2 regions of the Vulcanococcus sp. CPBay_Sum15L08_68 genome follow, and region 2 is predicted to be linked to the other one. Evidence: riboswitches for the same ligand, from Rfam matches in the RefSeq annotation. Region 2 holds a riboswitch; the other holds the start of a gene.
What was found. A riboswitch is a leader RNA that binds a small molecule or an ion and turns the genes downstream of it on or off. The one in region 2 is predicted to bind cobalamin.
Positions count from the first base shown of each region.

Region 1: linked by a shared signal. The riboswitch ahead of QZ189_RS09315 (HupE/UreJ family protein) and the one ahead of QZ189_RS01650 (HupE/UreJ family protein) in region 2 are both predicted to bind cobalamin.

Region 1 is NZ_JAFMFX010000063.1:861-5,216, forward strand. Features, by position in the region: gene QZ189_RS09300 (hypothetical protein) at 1-221, opposite strand, end outside; gene upp (uracil phosphoribosyltransferase) at 247-918, opposite strand; gene QZ189_RS09310 (pentapeptide repeat-containing protein) at 974-1,510, shown strand; cobalamin riboswitch at 1,516-1,664, shown strand; gene QZ189_RS09315 (HupE/UreJ family protein) at 1,689-2,279, shown strand; gene cobW (cobalamin biosynthesis protein CobW) at 2,282-3,340, shown strand; gene QZ189_RS09325 (hypothetical protein) at 3,337-3,669, opposite strand; gene purS (phosphoribosylformylglycinamidine synthase subunit PurS) at 3,762-4,031, shown strand; gene purQ (phosphoribosylformylglycinamidine synthase subunit PurQ) at 4,035-4,356, shown strand, end outside.
Region 2 is NZ_JAFMFX010000005.1:3,177-7,532, reverse strand. Features, by position in the region: gene QZ189_RS01665 (lysylphosphatidylglycerol synthase domain-containing protein) at 1-204, shown strand, start outside; gene QZ189_RS01660 (Fur family transcriptional regulator) at 226-699, shown strand; gene QZ189_RS01655 (hypothetical protein) at 700-840, opposite strand; gene QZ189_RS01650 (HupE/UreJ family protein) at 906-1,481, opposite strand; cobalamin riboswitch at 1,514-1,656, opposite strand; gene QZ189_RS01645 (GTP-binding protein) at 1,657-2,808, opposite strand; gene QZ189_RS01640 (hypothetical protein) at 2,870-3,283, opposite strand; gene QZ189_RS01635 (metal ABC transporter substrate-binding protein) at 3,588-4,356, shown strand, end outside.

The DNA of each region.
Region 1 (4,356 bases), on a different contig from region 2:
TGGAGTTCAACCTCCCGGACCACCGGGCGGTCGCTGTTGGGGTCAAAGGCTTGATCGTCGTGATCGGCCAGCCGACTTAGGCGCAGGCTTCGCTGTTGCCGGGTGTTTTGCTGGCGCCGCTCAGCCTCGGAATAGAGCCACCAGGCAAAGCCAGCGGCACCGATCACAGCACCAACCAAGAGGGTGCTCAGAGAACCTGAACCGCCGTCTCGGTTGGACATCGCGTGGACCTGCTTTGAAGTTGCCTCAGCCTACGAAGCCTGACTGCGGCCTGCCATACAGACGGTCGCCAGCGTCACCTAAGCCAGGAACGATGCGCTGCTGATCGTCCAACTCGGCGTCGATACAGCCGGTGTAGATGGTCAGATCGCTGTAGCGCTCACCGAGGGTTTTCAACCCGGGACTGGCGGCAAGGGTTGAGATCACCCGCACCCGTTGGCCAGTCACCCCCTTGGTCTCCAGCTGTTCGAGCACGTTCAGGAGCGTTCCAGCAGTGGCCACCATGGGTTCAAAGACCAGCACCCCTGCATTGGCGGGGATGGTCTCCGGAAGACCGTTGAAGTAACAGCGGCAGCGACCGCTGGCCTCATCCCGTTGCAGGCCCATGTGGGCGACGGCAGCGCTAGGGATCACCGACTTGGCTCCGTCCCATAGCCCCAATCCAGCTCGGAGGATCGGCACAGCCAGTACCGGAATCGAACCGTCAACGATGGTCCCTTCCGTCTGGGCCAGTGGTGTCTGCACCTGCACCCGCTGGTAAGGAATCCAGTCCCGCATGGCCTCATAGGTCAACCATCGACCCAGTTCGGCCATGGCCGTTGCAAAGAGGGGCTGAGGGGTCTCTCGATCCCGCAACACGGTCAGCCAATGGCCAATGAGGGGATGGGGAGGGACCACCACCCGAAGGGTCTTGCTCATCGGTCGCGCTCCGGTATCCGCCTGCAATAACTTGAGCGCCCAAGTTAAAGCTGCAGTGCGGAACCTCGTTGCGCTCATTCAGTTGCTCGTGGCCCGCTCATTGAGCACCCTCGCCCTCGGCGTTGTTCTGCTGCTGGCCTCTGTTCTTCCAGTGGCCTCCCCGGCCTTGGCGATTACCGCCCCCGAACTACGTGGTCAGCGCAGCGCTCAGGACCTGCAACCGGACATGCACGGCCGAAACCTTCAGCAGCAGGAGTTTCTAAAGGCCTCCATGGAGGGGTTTGACCTCAGTGAGACCGACCTGCGCGGGGCCGTGTTCAACACCGCCAATCTGCAAAACGCCAACCTCTCGGCGGCTGATCTCGAGGATGCCGTGGCCTTCGCCACCCGCTTTGACAACGCTGACCTCAGCGGTGCGGTCTTTCGCAACGCGATGCTGATGAACAGCAAGTTCACCGGCGCGGTCATCGAAGGCACGGACTTCACCGACGCGGTTCTGGACCTTCCGCAGCAGAAGGCCCTTTGTGCCCGGGCCAGCGGCGTCAATCCACGTACGGGTGTCGATACCCGCGAAAGCCTGGCCTGTCGTTAATCAGCGCTTAGGCTCAGTGCTCCGGTTCTTCGGGGGATCAGCCCGAGGAGGAAACGGGGAAAGTCCGGTGTAATTCCGGCGCTGTCCCGCAGCTGTGAAGAGTCCTGTCCCCAGGGCTCCAGTCAGAACGCCCGCCGGTTCACTCCCATAAATCACCTGGCGCGGACCAGTCCTATTGATGTTCAAGCGTTTCGGGGCCCCTGCGCTCCTGCTGGCTTCCCTCTCTGCCGCGCCAGCTCTGGCCCATCACCCGATGGAGTCCATGGCGCTGGTTCCCTCACCGGTGAGTGGATTGATCAGTGGTCTGGCCCACCCGCTGCTGGGGCCTGACCATCTGCTCTTTCTGATTGCCCTGGCCCTGGTCGGCTTTCAACGCTCCATGCGTTGGACCATGGCGTTGCTGCTGGTGGGCCTCAGCGCCACGGCACTGGGTCTTTGGTTGCCCGGTCTGCCTGGTGCCGAGGCACTGGTCTCCCTCTCCCTGGTGGTCGAGGGCCTCGTGATCGTGGGCCGTCTTCCTGCCCTCAGCTTGATTCCCGCCTTCGCTCTGCACGGTTATGTGCTCAGCGCCTCGGTGATTGGCTGGGAGTCCACCCCCATTGCCTTCTACCTGCTGGGTTTGTTGCTCAGCCAAGGCGCTCTGTTGACCCTCTCCCTCGTTGGCCTGCGTCGCTTCAGCCAGGAGCTCCCGCTGAGCCAGAAACAGCTCCTCGCCGGTGTGATGGTCGGCATCGGCGCCGCCTTCACCTGGACCGCGCTCGTCGCCTGACCATGACTGTGGCACCCGCATCACGCCTCCCGGTCACGGTGGTGACCGGGTTTCTTGGCGCTGGTAAATCGACACTGTTGCGTCAGCTGCTGGTCTCCAGTGGCCTGCGGCTTGCCGTTCTGGTGAACGAGTTTGGTGAGGTGGGGATCGATGGCGATCTGATTCGCAGCTGCGGCTTTTGCCCTGAGGATGAGCTCGACGGACGGGTCGTTGAGCTGGCCAACGGTTGCCTCTGCTGCACCGTCCAGGACGAGTTTCTGCCGGTCATGCAGCAGTTGCTGCAGCGCGCTGACCAACTCGATGGAATCGTCGTCGAAACCAGTGGCCTCGCCCTGCCCGTGCCCCTGGTGCAGGCCTTCCGCTGGCCTGAGATTCGCACCAAGACCCGTGTGACGGGCGTGGTGACCGTTGTCGACGGTGAGGCATTGAGTGGCGGAAGTGTCGTTGCCGATCCCAGTGCCCTCGAGGCCCAACGACAGGCCGATCCAAGCCTGGATCACCTCAGTGACATCAACGCGCTCTTCGACGATCAGCTCGAGGCCGCCGATCTCGTGCTGATGAGCCGGGCGGATTGTTTAAGCGAGGAGGCCGTCGACCGTCTCCGCCGCCGCTTGAGCGACCAGGTCCGCAGCGGCGTGTCTGTTCTGCCCATGGCCCGCGGCGACGTCCCAGCGGCTCTGCTGATGGGACTCGATCGCCCCGAACACGACGACGATCATCACCACGACCACGACCACGACCACGATCACCATGACCACACCCACGTGGCGATGGAGTCGGTTGCCTTCCGGTGGCAGGGAGTGACCAACAAAGCCCAGCTCGAAGCCCTGTTGCCGGCTTGCATTACAGACCAAGGCCTGCTGCGTCTCAAGGGACGGGCTTGGCTGCCTGGTAAAACCCACCCGCTGCAGATTCAGGCGGTTGGCCCGCGTCTGGAGTGTTGGTTTGACAGCGGTTCGCGGCTGGAGCGCCCCAACGACGACGGTCTGGAGCTTGTCGCCCTGGGCCTGTCCCTCAAGGGTTCAGCCCTGAAGGATCAGTTGATCGCCGGTCTGGGCTAGTCCAGCGGCAAGGCTCCTTTGGCGCAGATGCCCCCCCAGCAGAGGGCCTGCTCAGATCTCCAGTGGGGCTGAACAAGCCGGGGCTCTCTTGCCGCCTCCTGAAGTTCGATCTGTCCCCGTCCGTCGTGGTGAAAGTCCAGTCGGCGCCCACCGACCTGGAGCCACCAGTGCTCCCCGAGCCGTTCAACGGTCAGCGTGCAGGGCTGCCAACGGGCCGATTCGAGCTGGCATTCGAGCGGAAGCGAAAAGGGTTCCTCCCCTTTGGCGACCTGGGTGGTGAGGAGTGCCCAGGCTGTCAGCAGCCCAGTCAGCAGCGGCAAGCGATCCACGGCGACCCCTTAGGACCCCCTCCAACCTGACCACAGCCGGGTCCAGCGTCAGCCGGCCTGCCAAGATTTAACAAACCCCACCTAGAGCTCAGGTGCCCGTCTTCTCTGCCCGTGTGTTGGTCTCCCTGAGGCCCTCCGTGCTCGATCCCGCTGGTGAAGCCACCCGAGCCGCTGCCTCACGCCTGGGTGTCGATGGCATCGGCAAATTGCGGATCGGTAAGGCCGTGGAGGTGGAGCTTGAGGCTCCTGACGCCCAGACCGCCCGTCAGCAGTTGGAGCTGTTGAGTGACCGGTTGTTGGCCAATCCCGTGATCGAGGACTGGACCCTCGAGCTCAAGGACGACTCCAGCGCTGGAGCCTGAGCCATGACCCTTGGTGTCGTTGTTTTTCCCGGCTCAAACTGTGACCGGGATGTCCAGTGGGCAGCCCAGGGCTGTTTGGGCATCGAAACCCGCTTCCTCTGGCATGAGGAGCGGGATCTGAGTGGTCTTGATGCCGTGGTGATTCCAGGCGGATTCAGCTACGGCGACTACCTGCGCTGCGGAGCGATTGCGCGCTTCGCCCCTGTGCTGGAGGAAGTCGCGGCCTTCGCGAAGCGCGGCGGTCGCGTGCTGGGAATCTGCAATGGCTTCCAGGTGCTGACCGAGATGGGCCTCTTGCCAGGCGCCCTGACCCGTAACCAGAAAC
Region 2 (4,356 bases):
GCTGGGCTGGTGGTGCCTGCTGCCCCTGGGGGGCTGGGGGTGTTTGAGGCGGTGTTGGTGCTGCGCCTGGCGGTGTCGGTCCCCGAGGCCCCCCTGCTGGCGGTGGCCCTGAGCTACAGGCTCGTGGTCTCCCTGGCGGATTGTCTGATGGCCGCCGCTGCCCGCCGGGACCTGGCGGCACTTCGCAACAGTGGGTATTGTTGAGAAGTGCCCTGAGAGAGCGTCTTGCCCGCTGGTCCCGTCTCCCCGGTGCAGGCCGATGCCTTACGCAGCTCGCTGCATGACCGCGGACAGCGTCTGACGCCCCAGCGGCAACGGGTCTTGGCCCTGTTTGAGCGTCTGGGCGAGGGAAGTCATCTCAGTGCCGAGGAGGTGCATCAGCGCCTGCTGAAGGCGGAGGAGCGGGTCTCCCTGGCCACGGTGTATCGCACCTTGCGGCTACTGAGCTCGATGGAGCTGCTCTGCGAGTTGGAGCTGCCCGAAGGGGGACGGCGCTTTGAGCTGGCCAGTGATGAGGCGCACCGGGACCACCACCACTTGGTCTGTGCCCGCTGCGGACACACCGAGGAGTTTGAAAGTGAAGCGGTGCTTCAGGCCGGCGGTGAAGCAGCGGCTCTACACGGCTTTCAGCTGCTCAACTGCGTCTTGAACGTGCGGGCGCTTTGTCCCGCTTGTTCCCAGCAGGAGGACGAGGTTTGATCAGCGGCGGTTGACCCGGACCGGCACGAGCGACGGTTGCATCAAACCGCCGCCGCCGTTGTCATCGTCCGAGTCGGTGGCGAGCCAGAAAATCAGACCGACGAGCCCCAGAACCGTTGTGAGTGCAGTGAACTCGGCCATCCGGGGGATGCGGTTCGACACACCATAACGGCGTTTTTCGCTTCTGCTGTCGCGGATGCTGCAGCTCAGAGGGGTGCAATCGCCAGCAGGCCGCCCGCCAGAACCAGCAGCCCGGCCCCGAGGCTGGCCAGCTTGCGGTCAAACCGCTGACTCAGCCAGGCGCTGCCGCCCACCACCGCAGCGGAGCTCAGCAGGGCGCCAATCCACCAGAAGGAGCTGCCACTGGACTCCAGGCCATGGAGCATGGCGTGCAGGGCGACGGCCCCGCCAACGGCGAGGGCCAGGATCGAACGACCGCAGTGACCGCGCAGCACCAGAACAAGCACGGCAGCAACAGCCGAGATCGCCAGTGCTGCAAGCACTTCAGCCCCGGGCAGTTGCCCGCCAAAGCTGCCCACGATCGAACCCAGAAGCGCGCCAGCAACGGCAGTGGTCAGCAACGGGCGCCCGGCCTGGGCAACACAGAGACCGACGGTCACCAGCATCAGCAGGTGATCCAGTCCGAGCAGGGGGTGCAGGGCGCCACCCATGACGCCATGGTCGGCGCTGCCATGGGCACCGGCCGGGAGCATGGAGAGCAGGCTCAGTCCCAGTCCAGCTGCAGTGCTGGTCAGCAGCGATCGGGTCAGTTTCGAGTTCATGGCAGATCCGGTCCGCGCCGGTGCTGAGGTTTTTTTGGGGGGGTGAGGGCGGCGAGCGTTCTGACTGAGGAGCGGGCGCTCCCATCACAGCTGCGGGACAGTGCCGGAGTCACACCGGACTTTCCTCGTTGCCTTCCTGGGCTGGGTCCAGGAAACCGCTGCTCGGATTATCGCTTCAGGAGAAGCCCTTGCCGGCATCTTTGGCGACGCAGGCCTGAAGTTGCTTGCGGATCTTGGCGTGGTCGAGGTTTTTGCCGATCACGACCAATTGGTTTTTGCGGTCGCTGGGCTTGCTCCACTCGCTGTCGTCGATGGAGAAACGCTTGCCGGCCAGGTGGAAGACGTGGCGCTTGCTGCTCTCGTTGAACCAGAGGATTCCCTTGGCCCGGAAGACCCCCGCAGGCAGCTGGTTGTCGAGGAAGTTCTGAAACTTCCGCAGGGAAAAGGGCCCCTCGGCATTGAAGGAGAGGGACGTGAATCCCTCGATGGCGAGGTGATCCGCGTGGGAATGGTCGTGGGAGTGCCCGTGATCGTGACTGTGATCGTGTGAATGACCGTGGTCGTGCTCGCAGTGCCCGTGGTCGTGATCGCAGTTGCTGTGGTCGTGGTGGTCGTGGGAATGATCGTGGTCGTGCTCATGGACGCAGTGACCGTGGTCGTGGTCGCAGTCGTCGTGGTTTTGCTGCGCAGCCACCTTGTCGCTTTCGAAGAGGCCCACGCTGAGCAGCAGCGGCAGATTGACCTCCCCTTTGACCGAGCGCAGGATCCGCGCATCGGTTTTGATCTCCCGCAGCTTGTCTTCCACCGCAGTGAGGCGCTCCTCGCTCACGAGGTCGCACTTGTTCAGCAGAAGGATGTCCCCATAGACCACCTGGGCCCGGGCCACCTCCCCATCGAGGATCTCGTCGCTGAAGTTCTCAGCATCGACCAGGGTGATGATCGAGTCGAGCCGGGTCTGATCCCGTAGATCGCTGCCGAGGAAGGTCATGGCCACCGGCAGCGGGTCAGCCAGTCCAGTGGTCTCCACCACCAGATAGTCGACCGGATCTGGGCGATCGAGGATCCGGTAGACGGCGTCCAGCAGCTCTCCATTGATGGAGCAGCAGATGCAGCCATTGCTGAGTTCGACCATGTCCTCGCCGGTGGCGATGATCAGGTCGTTGTCGATGCCGATCTCTCCAAACTCGTTGACCAGCACAGCGGTTTTGACGCCCTGCTGGTTGCTGAGGATGTGGTTGAGCAGCGTGGTTTTTCCTGCGCCAAGGAAGCCCGTGAGGATGGTCACGGGAAGCCCGCTAGGGGCCTGTTCCATCAGGCTGCTGCTCATGGTGAAGGCGGCTTGCTGCGGCTGGGATCGATCCCCTCAGTCTGGGACGTGGCCTGCAGCTTTAGACGCTGCTCAAGCCACAGGCCTTCAGATAGGTCTGGTCGATGGTTTGGCTTTCGGCTGAGCTGGTGAGGTCCTTGTAGGTCTTGGCCGCGGCTTTGGCTCCAGCGCCATCGCCATCGGAGAGGGCATCGAGCATCGCGTTAATCACGCCGAGTTCCTGTTGCTCGAGCTTGAGGTAGGCCGCTTGGGCGCTTTTGCAGGGGCCATCCTTGAGATCGGCCTGAATGCTCTGCAGAGCGTCGGTGTAGCTCGTGGCGGTCGCCCGGGTCTGTTTGATCAGGGCCTCATGGTCGTGGTCATCTTCAGGATCAAAGCGATCGGGAGAGAGCTCGATCGCGGCCAGGAGATGGCCTTCCAGGGCTGTGATGGCTCCCTCGTTGTAGGCATAGACCTCTTTTTGTGGGCCGCTCATTGCCGTTGGGTCTGCGCTGGGCGATTGGCAGGCGGCGAGGGCGAGTAGGCCTGCAGCGATCCATGCGGTATGAGCACCAGAACGTTTGGGGAATCGCATCACTCAGGCAAAGACAGTCCCATCCACAGCCTGGTGATCGGATCGCGGCCTGGCAACGACCCATGCTGACATTGAGAGTGAGAACTGTTATCATTCCCTTGGTTGCTCGGTGGCTTTGGTTCGCTGTTCTGTGCTCTTGGGTGGCGGGCTCGTGGCGGCCGGCTTGACTGTGATGGGTGCTGGGTCGGCCGCCGCTACGCAGCCCGTGGTCGCGGTGAATGGGATTCTTTGCGACCTCGTCCGCACCGTGGCCGGTCCCACCGTTGCGGTGGCCTGTCTGGTCCCGGACGGCGCGGACCCCCATGACTACCGACTCAGTGCCCGGGATCGCGCATCCATCCAGTCGGCTTCGGTGGTCTTCCTGAATGGCTACCGGCTGAGTCCGGCGCTGGAGCGCCTTGGCCGGCTGAAGCGGACGGTGAAGGTGGCGGAAGTCGCCGTGCCGTCCAGTCCTGGTCGCGATCCGCATGTCTGGCACAACCCTCTTCAGGCTGCGGCGATGGCCAAGGTGGTCTCTCGGCAACTCAAGAGTGGTGTTGCTCCCTCGGCCCGGGGCTCTATTGATGCGCGCGTCGCGCGGGTTGATTCCGTCTTGACCCAATTAGACCGTTGGGCTGCGGCCCAGTTCGCGACAGTCCCTAAGGCCCATCGCGTTGTTCTGACGGAGCATGACGCGCTCTCGTCGTTGGCCAGGCGTTATCAAATTCGTTATGTGCCGTTGATGCGGTCATTCGCATCCGGTGGTCCGCTGCGTCCCAGCAGCCTTCGAGAGATTTCTCAGGCTGCGCAAGCGTCGGGGACCAAGGTTTTGTTCTCAGAATCGAAAGCAACCTCGAAAACATTGCGCCGCATCAGTAAGACCTCGGGCGTACCTGTCTATGGGCAACCTCTCGTCGTCGATGGTGTCGCAAAGGGAAAAAGCTACGTGGCCACCTTTGTCTCCAATGTGTGCACCCTCGTGAATGCCCAGGGAG